3 regions of the Dactylosporangium sp. NPDC006015 genome follow, and region 1 is predicted to be linked to each of the others. Evidence: riboswitches for the same ligand, from Rfam matches in the RefSeq annotation. Region 1 holds a riboswitch; each other region holds the start of a gene.
What was found. A riboswitch is a leader RNA that binds a small molecule or an ion and turns the genes downstream of it on or off. The one in region 1 is predicted to bind cobalamin.

Region 1 (3,264 bases):
CCCCTGCGCGACCGCGGACCTGGCCAGCCCGGCCAGCGCGACGAGCCGCCCGGCCTCCCAGTCCTCCAGCAGGAACCGGTCCGCGTAGCCGCGGATCTGCCCCTCCTCCAGCCGGGTGAGGGCGTCGACGAGCTCCGCGTTGATCCGCACCGTCCACGGGCCCAGGAACTCCGGGTCGTCGGCGCCGCGCAGCGGCTCGTCCCGGCCGAACTCGCTCGGATCCCGCCCGTCGATCTCCGCGGCGAACTCCTCGACCTCCAGGATCCAGCCCTTGCAGTCGACATACGGCCAGTCGTTGCCGGCCGGGCCAAGATCGAGGTCGAGGGCGGCCAGCTCCTGCTCGGTCGCGGCGAAGTAGTCCATCATGACGCCCACGGTCCGAGCCTATCGTGACGCCTCGATCCCGGCAGCGGTCATCACGCATCCCGGGCCACGGGGCAGCAGCGGCCAGGCATCGGCTGCTATACATGCCGGCGTGAAGCGACGGCACACGGGGTTACTCGTCCGGATCGTCCTGGCAGGCGTCTTCCTGCTGGCCGGATGGCAGATGGTGGCGGCCGGCACGAGCACGGCCGCGCAGCGGCAGCAGGAGTCGGCGCAGCGCATCGCGGACTACACGCCGACCTGCGACGGCAAGACGATGCGGCCGCGCGACACGTGCCTGGTCTTCGGCGGCAGCGGCGACGAGGGCGGCTCCTACCAGACGATGGTCGACCGGCACGCGAGACAGAACTCCCCGGAGAAGCTCGCCGGCCGGGACCGGGCGTGGCGGATCGCCGGCACCGCGGCGCTGCTGATCGGCGGGCTGACGCTGCTGTACTTCGTGCTCTCGCTGATCGAGGTGATCCGGTACGGCGCCGACGAGCCGCAGGCGGCGATCGCCCCGTACCAGACCCGCTTCTTCATCTTCGTCGTCACCGGCGTGACCGCTGTGCTCGGGTGGGACACGGCCTTCACCGACGGCGGGACCGGCGCGTGGATCGCGGGCGGCGGCGGCACGCTGATCTGCCTGATCTCGGGCGCCGGGTTCGTGTCGTCGGTGCGGACGCGGATCGGCCGGAAGCGGTGGGCGAAGCGGCGCGGCTACGCCTTCGAACACTCCGACCCCACGCTCGCGCAGCGGCTCGGCTGGTCGCAGTCGCAGCCGTCCGCGGGCGCCGTCGTCAGCGGCACGTACCGCGACCGCGCGTTCTACGTGTTCGACTTCACCGAGAAGGACAACCGGCACACCGCGCTGGTGCTCGCCCTGCCGGGTGAGGTGCCGAGCCTGTCGGTGCAGCCGAAGGAGAAGGAGGGCGCGCGGCTGACCGGCGGCACCGACCCGCAGTGGGCGGACCACGGCCCGCAGGTCGTCGCCGCCGCCGACAAGCACTACCCGTGGGCGTTCATGGCGAACGGCAGGTCCGTCTGGGCGAAGTACGCCGAGTTCCTCAGCCCGAGCGGCGCGTCCCTCGACCGGCGGCTCGACGGACTGCACAAGGTCGGCACCGACCTCGTCGCCCTCACCCCGCCGAGAACTTGATCACCTCGCCCCCGGGCGCCGGCCGCGCTGACCAGCGGTGCGGCGCCCACCGGCGGGTTGACGGAGGCGCTGTCCGATTGACACGCCGGAACCGCGTCCGTACCGTCCGAAACATACACGTGACAGTGAACGGAAGCCGGTGCAAGCCCGGCACGGTCGCGCCGCTGTAACCACGCAGGTGGGAGTCAGACCCGGGCACGGTCACGACAACGCTCGATGGGACGCGAAATCCCGCAGGAGGCTGCATCATGGCATCGATCTCGGCTCTTCCCACCCCGGCCACCGCACCGGCCCCGATCCCGCTGCGGCAGATCCTGCCGTGGGCCACGTTCGGCGTCGTCCTCGCCGTCGTCCTGCTCTACTTCGTCGGCGCCGAGCAGGGCATCACCTCGGTCGTCTCGGGTTCGACGGTGCACGAGTTCGTCCACGACGGCCGGCACCTGCTCGGCTTCCCCTGCCACTGAGCCGGGGCGCCAGAATGTTGAGTGCCCGGACGCTCCTGGTCCGCGGCATGATCACCGGCCTGGTCGCCGGTGTCGCCGCGTTCCTGTTCGCCTACCTGTTCGGCGAGGGCCCGATCAACGACGCGATCGCGTTCGAAGAGGTCCACGCCACCGACCATGAGCACGGGCCGGTCAGCCGGACCGTGCAGAGCACGCTCGGCCTGGCCACCGCCTCGGTCGTGTACGGCGTCGCCATCGGCGGCCTGTTCGCCATCGCGGTCGCGGTCACGCTCGGGCGCATCGGCCGGATCAGCGCCCGCGCCACGGCCGCGGTCGTCGCCCTCGCCGGGTTCGTCGGGGTGGCGCTCGTGCCGTTCCTGAAGTACCCGGCCAACCCGCCCGCGACCGGCAACCCCGACACGCTGCAGCAGCGGACCGGCCTGTACTTCCTGATGATCGTCATCGGGGTCGCCGCCGTGCTCGGCGCGATCGTCGTCAGCCGGTCGCTGCAGCCGCGCTTCGGCACGTGGAACGCGACGATCCTCGCGGTCGTCGGCGCCGCGGCCGTCGTGGGTGTCGCGATCGCGCTGCTGCCCGCGGTCAACGAGGTGCCCGACGGCTTCTCCCCGGTGCTGCTGTGGCAGTTCCGGCTCGCGTCGCTCGGCACCCAGGCGGTCACCTGGGCCACGCTCGGCCTGCTGTTCGGCTACCTCACCGAGCGCAGCCAGCGCCCGGTCGTGGCCGACGCGCACCCGGTCGCGGTCTGACCGGTTCGTTTCCTGAAGGCGGTGGGGCGTTGCCCCGCCGCCTTCATTGTTTCCCGGAGCGGGGTCTCGCACGCACCCGCGCCTTCTCCCCCTGGGGCCCGAACATGTGCAGGACCTCGACGGTGTGCTCGCCGGCGGGGCCGAACCAGTGCGGCGTGCGGGTCTCGAACTCGGCGACCTCCCCCGGCCGCAGCGTCAGCTCCTGCTCGCCGAGGATGAGCCGCAGCTCGCCGGCGAGGACGTACAGCCACTCGTAGCCCTCGTGGGTGACCAGCCTGGGCTCGCCCGGTTCGAGCACCTGCTTGAACACCCGCACCGGTCCCGGGTAGCGAGTCAGCGCGACGACCACGCTGCCGCTCCGGTTTCGCTGGGGCTTCAGGTGTACGCGGGGATCCCCCGTCGCCGGTGCCCCCACCAACTGGTCGAGGGCCACCTGATGCGCCTGGGCCAGCGGCAGCAGCAGGTCCAGCGTGGGGCGGCGCTTCCCGGACTCCAGCCGCGACAGTCCGCTGACGGAGATGCCGGTCCGCGC
Region 2 (3,264 bases), on a different contig from region 1:
ACTGCACCATGTCGTTGCGCTCCGGCTCGCCGTGCACGAGCACGTCCAGGCCGAGGTCCTCCTGCAGCCGGACGACCCGCCGGACCTCGGCCCGCATCAGCGCGGTGTAGCCCTCGTCGTCGAGGGTGCCGGCGGCCAGCGCGGCGCGGGCCCCGCGCAGCTCGGCGGTCTGCGGAAACGAGCCGATCGTGGTCGTCGGCAGGTCGGGCAGCCCGAGCAGTTCCTGCTGGCGGGCGGCGCGGGCGGTGGAGTCGCCGCGCCGCCGGTCGGCGGCGGTGAGGGCGGCGAGCCGGGCGCGCACCTCGTCGTGCCGCCACGCCGCCGGGGGCGGGGGCAGCGGCGCGGGCAGGTGGGCCGTGCCGTCGCGCAGCGCGCGGCCGAGGAGCACGACCTCGTCGACCTTCTGCCGCGCGAACGCGAGCCGCTCGTGCAGGCCCGGGTCGAGGCGGGTCTCGACGGACAGGTCCACCGGCACGTGCAGCAGCGAGCAGGACGTGGACACCGCCACGTGGTCGGCCAGGCCGGCGACGACCGCCCCGGCGGCGACCGCGGCGCGCAGGTCGGTGCGCCAGACGTTGTGGCCGTCGACGAGCCCCGCGACGATCGTCCTGCCGCCCAGGGGTCCGGCGGCCGCGAGCCGGTCGAGGTTGCCGGGGCCGGCGACGAGATCGAGGCCGATCGCCTCGACCGGCGTGTCCAGCAGGGCCGGCAGGGCGTCGCCGATCTCGCCGAAGTACGTGGCGACGAAGAGTTTCGGCCGGGCCCTGAGCGCGCCGAGCCGGGAGTAGGCGCGGCGCAGCGCGTCGATCTCGTCCGGGCCGCGGTCGGTGGCGTAGGCGGGCTCGTCCAGCTGCACCCACGAGACACCCGCATCCGCGAGGGCGGCGAGGATCTCGGCGTAGACGCCGACCAGGTCGTCGAGCCGGGCGAACGGGTCGTCGCCCTTGGCCAGCAGCAGGAACGTGGCCGGTCCGACCAGCACCGGCCGGGTCTCGAGGCCCAGGGCGCGGGCCTCGGCGTGCTCCCGCAGCGCCTTGGCCGGGTCGGCGGCGAAGACGGTGTCGGGTCCGATCTCGGGCACCAGGTAGTGGTAGTTGGTGCCGAACCACTTCGTCAGTTCGAGCGCCGGCTCGGCGTCCACGCCGCGGGCCATGGCGAAGTACGTGTCGAGCTTCGACAGCCCGAGCGCGGTGAACCGCGTGGGTGTCGCCCCGACCGCGACGGCGGTGTCGAGGACGTGGTCGTAGTAGGAGAACGTGTTCGACGGGATCGCCGCGAGGCGGGCGTTGCGCAGCGTCTGCCACACGTCGGCGCGCAGCGTCGCCGCCGTGCGCTCCAGGGTGTCCTCGTCGATGGTGCCGGCCCAGTAGGCCTCGACGGCCCGCTTCAGCTCGCGGTTCCCGCCGATGCGCGGGTAGCCGAGCACGGTGCTCAGCCCGAATGTGGTGCTCATGTGTCCCCTCGGTGCACAGTCACGACGGCCGGACTGGCACGGGGGGACGCCACCGGCCGCGCGGCGGCGCGCCGCGTGGGCCGGTCGATGGCGTCGGCCGTCCCGCGCGGCCTCCGACCACCGCACGCCGGGCGGCGCGCGGTGCGCTGGCAGGTCTTCGGACTCGCGGGCGTGACCCTGGATGTCGTCCAGGGTCGCCTACTGGCCGTCGCTTCCCAGGCCTCGCGGCCCAGTGCTCAATGACGGCGGTCGTTCCCACTCACCGCTGCGGGGCAGTCCCGGATTCGCACCGGATTCCCTGTTGCCACGGCCGGTCCCGGGGGACCGGCCGAACCAGCTGCACTCATCACCATACATACGCACCGCCGCGGGAGCGGGTGTCGGCTGCGTCACTGGTGCGTGGGGTCGCTCCAGCGGCCGATGCTGCGGGAGCGGACCGGCTCGATGAACCGCGGCGCGGCGCTGTGCGGGAAGCCCTCGCCCCAGTTGGTGGCGTCGCCGTGCATCTGCACGCGGGCGTTGTCGGTATACCAGTCGACGAGGTCCGCGTCGGAGCGCACGATCCACGTGCAGCCGGCCTCGGCGTCGGCGGTGAAGTCGCCGTGGCGGATCAGCGGCGGGCGCCAGAAGTACGTGCCGGGCCACATCTTGCCGAAGTTGTAGTCGAAGCCGCCGTCGAGGCAGTACGCCTCCTCGGAGCACGGGTGGTGTGCGAGCGGCACCTCCCGCCAGCCGGGCTTGGCCTTGATGAGCCGGGTGTAGAAGCCGGTCTTCTCGTCGCGGTGCAGCAGCTTGATGAACAGGCCCGGCACCGGCGTGCCGCCGAGGTCGAAGCGCATCGGGGAGCCGTCCTTGACGTCGATCCACGGCATCCGGGCGCTGTCGAGCACGACGAGCTTCTGGTCGGGCCGCACGGTTTCACGGTCCTTGGTCTCAGGGTGGAAGTGCCAGTCGCCGTACTCGCGGAACAGCAGGATCTCCGTGCCGGCCGCCGCCTTGACCGGCGGGGTCCACACACCGGCGGGCGCGGTCCAGTAGCCCTCCGGCCCGAGGACGGTGTCGCCGATGACGACCTCGCCGGACAGCACGAACCATTCGGTGTCCGCGTCGTGTACGCCGGCCGGCCGCGACCAGTCGCCGGTGAAGCGGACCTTCAGCGAGGCCGACCCGTCCTCCTCGTCGTAGCTGAGGTTGCGCTGCTCGGCGGTGCCGGTGGCGTGCTGGAACTCGGCGAGGTGCCAGATCAGGTCACGCTCGTCGACGATCTCCACGTGCGGGCGCATGGGTGCCTCCAGGCTCGGCAGCAGTTTCCGGTGCGGAATGTATCGCTTAATAGTTTCGCGTACAAGGTGTACCGTCAACGCTCGTGACCCGACCTGGCCGACCCGCCGGCCCCACCTCCGACACCGAGACCGTCGTGCTGACCGCGGCCCTGGAGCTGCTGCTGGCCGAGGGTGCGGCGGCGCTGACCGCGCAGCGGCTGCACCAGGTCACCGGCGTGTCCCGGTCGACCATCTACCGGCACTGGCCCACGCCCGGCGCGGTGCTCGCCGCGCTGATCGACGTCGCGCCGCTGCCGCCCGGCGCGCCGACCGGCGAGCCGGCGCAGGACCTGCACGCCGCCGTCGACCAGCTGTGCGACCGGCTCCGCGACCGGCCCGTCGGCGCGTTCCTGCAGGCCCTCGTCGTTGCCGCCGCCTCCGACCCGGCGGCGGTGCCGCTGCGCCAGCGGTACGTCACCGACCTCCTGGCGCCGTTCCACACCGTGCTGCGCGCCGCGGGCGCCCCGGTGAAGGACCGCGAGGACGCGG
Region 3 (3,264 bases), on a different contig from region 1:
GTGACCTGCAGCGTGGTGGTGTCGCTGACCGGATACGTGGTGGTCTGCGTGACCGTGATCCCGCGCTGGCTCCAGGTGAGCACCGACGGCACGAACAGGTTCACCGTCAGCGTGGTGCCGTTGGAGAAGTAGATGGAGTCCATCAGCTTCGTGTTGGTCTCGACGCCGGTGCCCTGGCAGCACCAGAAGCTGTCGTAGTCGGTGCTCCACGTGCCGCCGCCCCACGCCGGGCCGACGCCGCGCCGGGCGCCCGCCTGCAGGCCGGTGAAGTAGGTGATGTGGCCGTGGCTGTCGGCGGGGTTCTGCGCGCCGATGAGATGGTTGAGCAGCGCCCGCTCGTAGAAGTCGAAGTAGGCGGCGTTGTTCGGGTCGAGCAGCCAGAGCTCTCTGGTGAGTTTCAGCATGTTGTACGTGTTGCACTGCTCGCACGTGTCGTTGGCCAGGTAGGAGGCGATGGCGTTGGGGGCGCGGAAGTGCTCCGCCTGGCTGTTGCCGCCGATGACGTACGTGTGGGCGTTGACGGTGATGTTCCAGGCGTTGACGGCGATGTCGCGGTACCGGGTGGTGCCGGTCGCCTTGTACTCGCGGGCGGCGCCGATCCACTTCGGCACCTGGGTGTTGGCGTGCAGCCCGTTGAGCTGGTCGGTGTTGGACGCGAGCGGGTTGAACACGGCCGCGTGGTCGAAGCGCTGGGCCGCGGTGAGCCAGCGCGCGTCGCCGGTCTGCTGGTACAGGTCGGTGAGGACCGCGTTCATGCCGCCGAACTCGACGCCCAGCGTGGTCTGCATCTGGCTCGCGCTGAGCCGGCCGGTGCGCCAGTCGGCCCAGCCCGCGAGGGCGAGGAGCACGTCACGCGCCTGGGTGCTGCCGATGTACCGCCACACGTCCAGCAGCCCGGCGAGGGTCTTGTGGATGCAGTACCAGGGGACGTTGCCGTTGCTGAGGGTGCCGGACTCCAGGGCGGTGAAGTCGGACTCCGGGAAGCCGGACAGGTAGCCGGTGCTGAAGCCGGCGGCGGCGTTGTTGGCCTGGCAGGCGGCCATCGCGGCGACCATGGCGTTGGCCTTGTCCCGGCAGGTGGTGTCGCCGAGCACGGCGTAGGCCTGGGCCCAGGCGGTCAGCAGGTGGCCCTGCATGTGGGTGCGGAACGGGAAGGTCGGCGCGTCCCAGCCGCCGGTCGCGGCGGCGCCGGCGGTGGACAGCCGGTGGTTGGCCCGGAAGTTGTAGACGAGCCGGTTGACGTCGACGAAGCGCAGGTAGGCCAGGGTCCGGTTCTGGTTGTCCAGGAAGCGGCCGGTGCTCAGCCGCACCTGCCCGAGGTCGAACGCGTAGGCCGAGACGCCGATGTCGGCGCGGGCCGGGGCGAGGGCGGCGCCCGCGGCGGTCGGGGCGCCGAGCAGGGGCGCGGCCGCCGAGGCGGCGGCGACGGCGCCGGTGGTCTGCAGCAGCCGGCGGCGGCTGACGCTGGGGTGAGGCATGGGGTTGATCCTTTCGACCGTGACGGCGGGCGTTGGATGTGTGAGCGTTAACATGCTTGTGCGACGCGTCCGCACCTCATGACTGGCGGGTGAAGTGAGCGCTAACATCGCGGCGGCATGACGAGACTGCCAGAGGAATCGGCAACCTTCAAGGGCACGGGCCGGGCACACGACACGTCGGCACGGCTGTCACGGGACAGCCGGCCGCGGAATGTGAAGATCACAACACGCCGCACCGACATGTGGTGTGTGCATTTTTCGGCGGCCCTAGATATGGTGCTCGACGCAGCTGGTTCGAGCCGGTCCCCCAGCGGGGCCGGGTCGAGGCAAGAGGGAACCCGGTGCGAGTCCGGGACTGCCCCGCAGCGGTGAGTGGGAACGACCGCCGTCGAGCACACTGGGCCATCCGGCCTGGGAAGTGACGGCCAGTAGGCGACCATCCGTGGTCACGCCCGCGAGTCCGAAGACCTGCCAGCGCGCCACGCACACCCCGTGCGTGGCGGCTTCGAGGCCGCGCGGGACGGCCGACGCCACCATGAACGGTTCACGGACGGGCGACCCGCCGTGCGCGCCGTTCGGCGTCCCCGCGACCTCGGATCCACTGGAACGAGCTCGCGAGGAGAGAGCCAGTGACGGTCACGACGGCGCAGCCACGCCGGCCTGCGATGCGGGTCCGGAACCGCGACGGCGACCTGGAGCCGGTCGACGTCGGCAAGATCGTCAAGGCGGTCGAGCGGTGGGTCGGCGGCCTCGACGAGGTTGACCCGCTGCGGGTGGCGACCAGGACGATCAGCGGCCTGTACGACGGCGCCACCACCGCGGAGCTGGACAAGCTGTCGATCCAGACCGCCGCCGAGCTCATCGGTGAGGAGCCGCAGTATTCGAGGCTCGCGGCGCGGCTGCTCGCCGCGTACGTCGGCAAGGAGGTCCGCGGGCAGGACGTGGCCGGCTTCAGCCAGTCGATCCGCCATGCCCACGGCCTGGGGCTGATCGGCGACGAGACGGCGGCGTTCGTGGCCCGCCACGCCCGCGAGCTCGACGACGCCGTCGACCCGGACGGTGACCTGCGGTTCGAGTACTTCGGGCTGCGGACGGTCGCCGACCGGTACCTGCTGCGCCACCCGACCAGCCGCCTCGTCGTGGAGACGCCGCAGTACTGGCTGCTGCGGGTGGCCTGCGGGCTGTCGCGGACGCCGTCCGAGGCGACCGGCTTCTACCGGCTCATGTCGTCCCTGGCGTACCTGCCGAGCTCGCCGACGCTGTTCAACTCCGGCACCCGGCACACCCAGATGTCCTCCTGCTTCCTGGTCGACTCGCCCCGCGACGAGCTCGACTCGATCTACGAGCGCTACCACCAGGTCGCGAAGCTGTCGAAGTTCTCCGGCGGCATCGGCATCTCCTGGACGCGGGTCCGCGGCCGGGGCGCGCTCATCCGCGGCACCAACGGCAGGTCCAACGGGATCGTGCCGTTCCTGAAGACCCTCGACGCCGGGGTCGCGGCGGTGAACCAGGGCGGCCGGCGCAAGGGTGCCGCGTGCGTGTACCTGGAGCCATGGCACCCGGACATCGAGGAGTTCCTGGAGCTGCGGGACAACACCGGCGAGGAGTCCCGGCGCACGCACAACCTGAACCTGGCCAACTGGATCCCGGACGAGTTCATGCGCCGGGTCGAGGCCGACGCCGACTGGTCGCTCATCGACCCGTCCGACGCGCCGGAGCTGCCCGACCTGCACGGCGAGGCGTTCGACGACGCCTACCGCGTCGCGGAGAAGCGGGCGGTCAGGAC

Region 2: it holds a riboswitch for cobalamin, as region 1 does, so the genes downstream of both, metE (5-methyltetrahydropteroyltriglutamate--homocysteine S-methyltransferase) here and ABZ321_RS29880 (CbtB domain-containing protein) in region 1, are expected to answer to the same signal.
Region 3: it holds a riboswitch for cobalamin, as region 1 does, so the genes downstream of both, ABZ321_RS26980 (ribonucleoside-diphosphate reductase subunit alpha) here and ABZ321_RS29880 (CbtB domain-containing protein) in region 1, are expected to answer to the same signal.

Annotation. Positions count from the first base shown of each region.
Region 1 is NZ_JBEXUD010000018.1:150,428-153,691, reverse strand. It holds gene ABZ321_RS29890 (hypothetical protein) at 1-375, opposite strand, end outside; gene ABZ321_RS29885 (hypothetical protein) at 476-1,522, shown strand; cobalamin riboswitch at 1,603-1,734, shown strand; gene ABZ321_RS29880 (CbtB domain-containing protein) at 1,771-1,986, shown strand; gene ABZ321_RS29875 (CbtA family protein) at 2,001-2,732, shown strand; gene ABZ321_RS29870 (helix-turn-helix transcriptional regulator) at 2,776-3,264, opposite strand, start outside.
Region 2 is NZ_JBEXUD010000015.1:119,152-122,415, reverse strand. It holds gene metE (5-methyltetrahydropteroyltriglutamate--homocysteine S-methyltransferase) at 1-1,453, opposite strand, end outside; cobalamin riboswitch at 1,584-1,806, opposite strand; gene ABZ321_RS26650 (DUF4437 domain-containing protein) at 1,843-2,736, opposite strand; gene ABZ321_RS26645 (TetR/AcrR family transcriptional regulator C-terminal ligand-binding domain-containing protein) at 2,820-3,264, shown strand, end outside.
Region 3 is NZ_JBEXUD010000015.1:191,814-195,077, forward strand. It holds gene ABZ321_RS26975 (beta-L-arabinofuranosidase domain-containing protein) at 1-1,478, opposite strand, end outside; cobalamin riboswitch at 1,752-1,969, shown strand; gene ABZ321_RS26980 (ribonucleoside-diphosphate reductase subunit alpha) at 2,144-3,264, shown strand, end outside.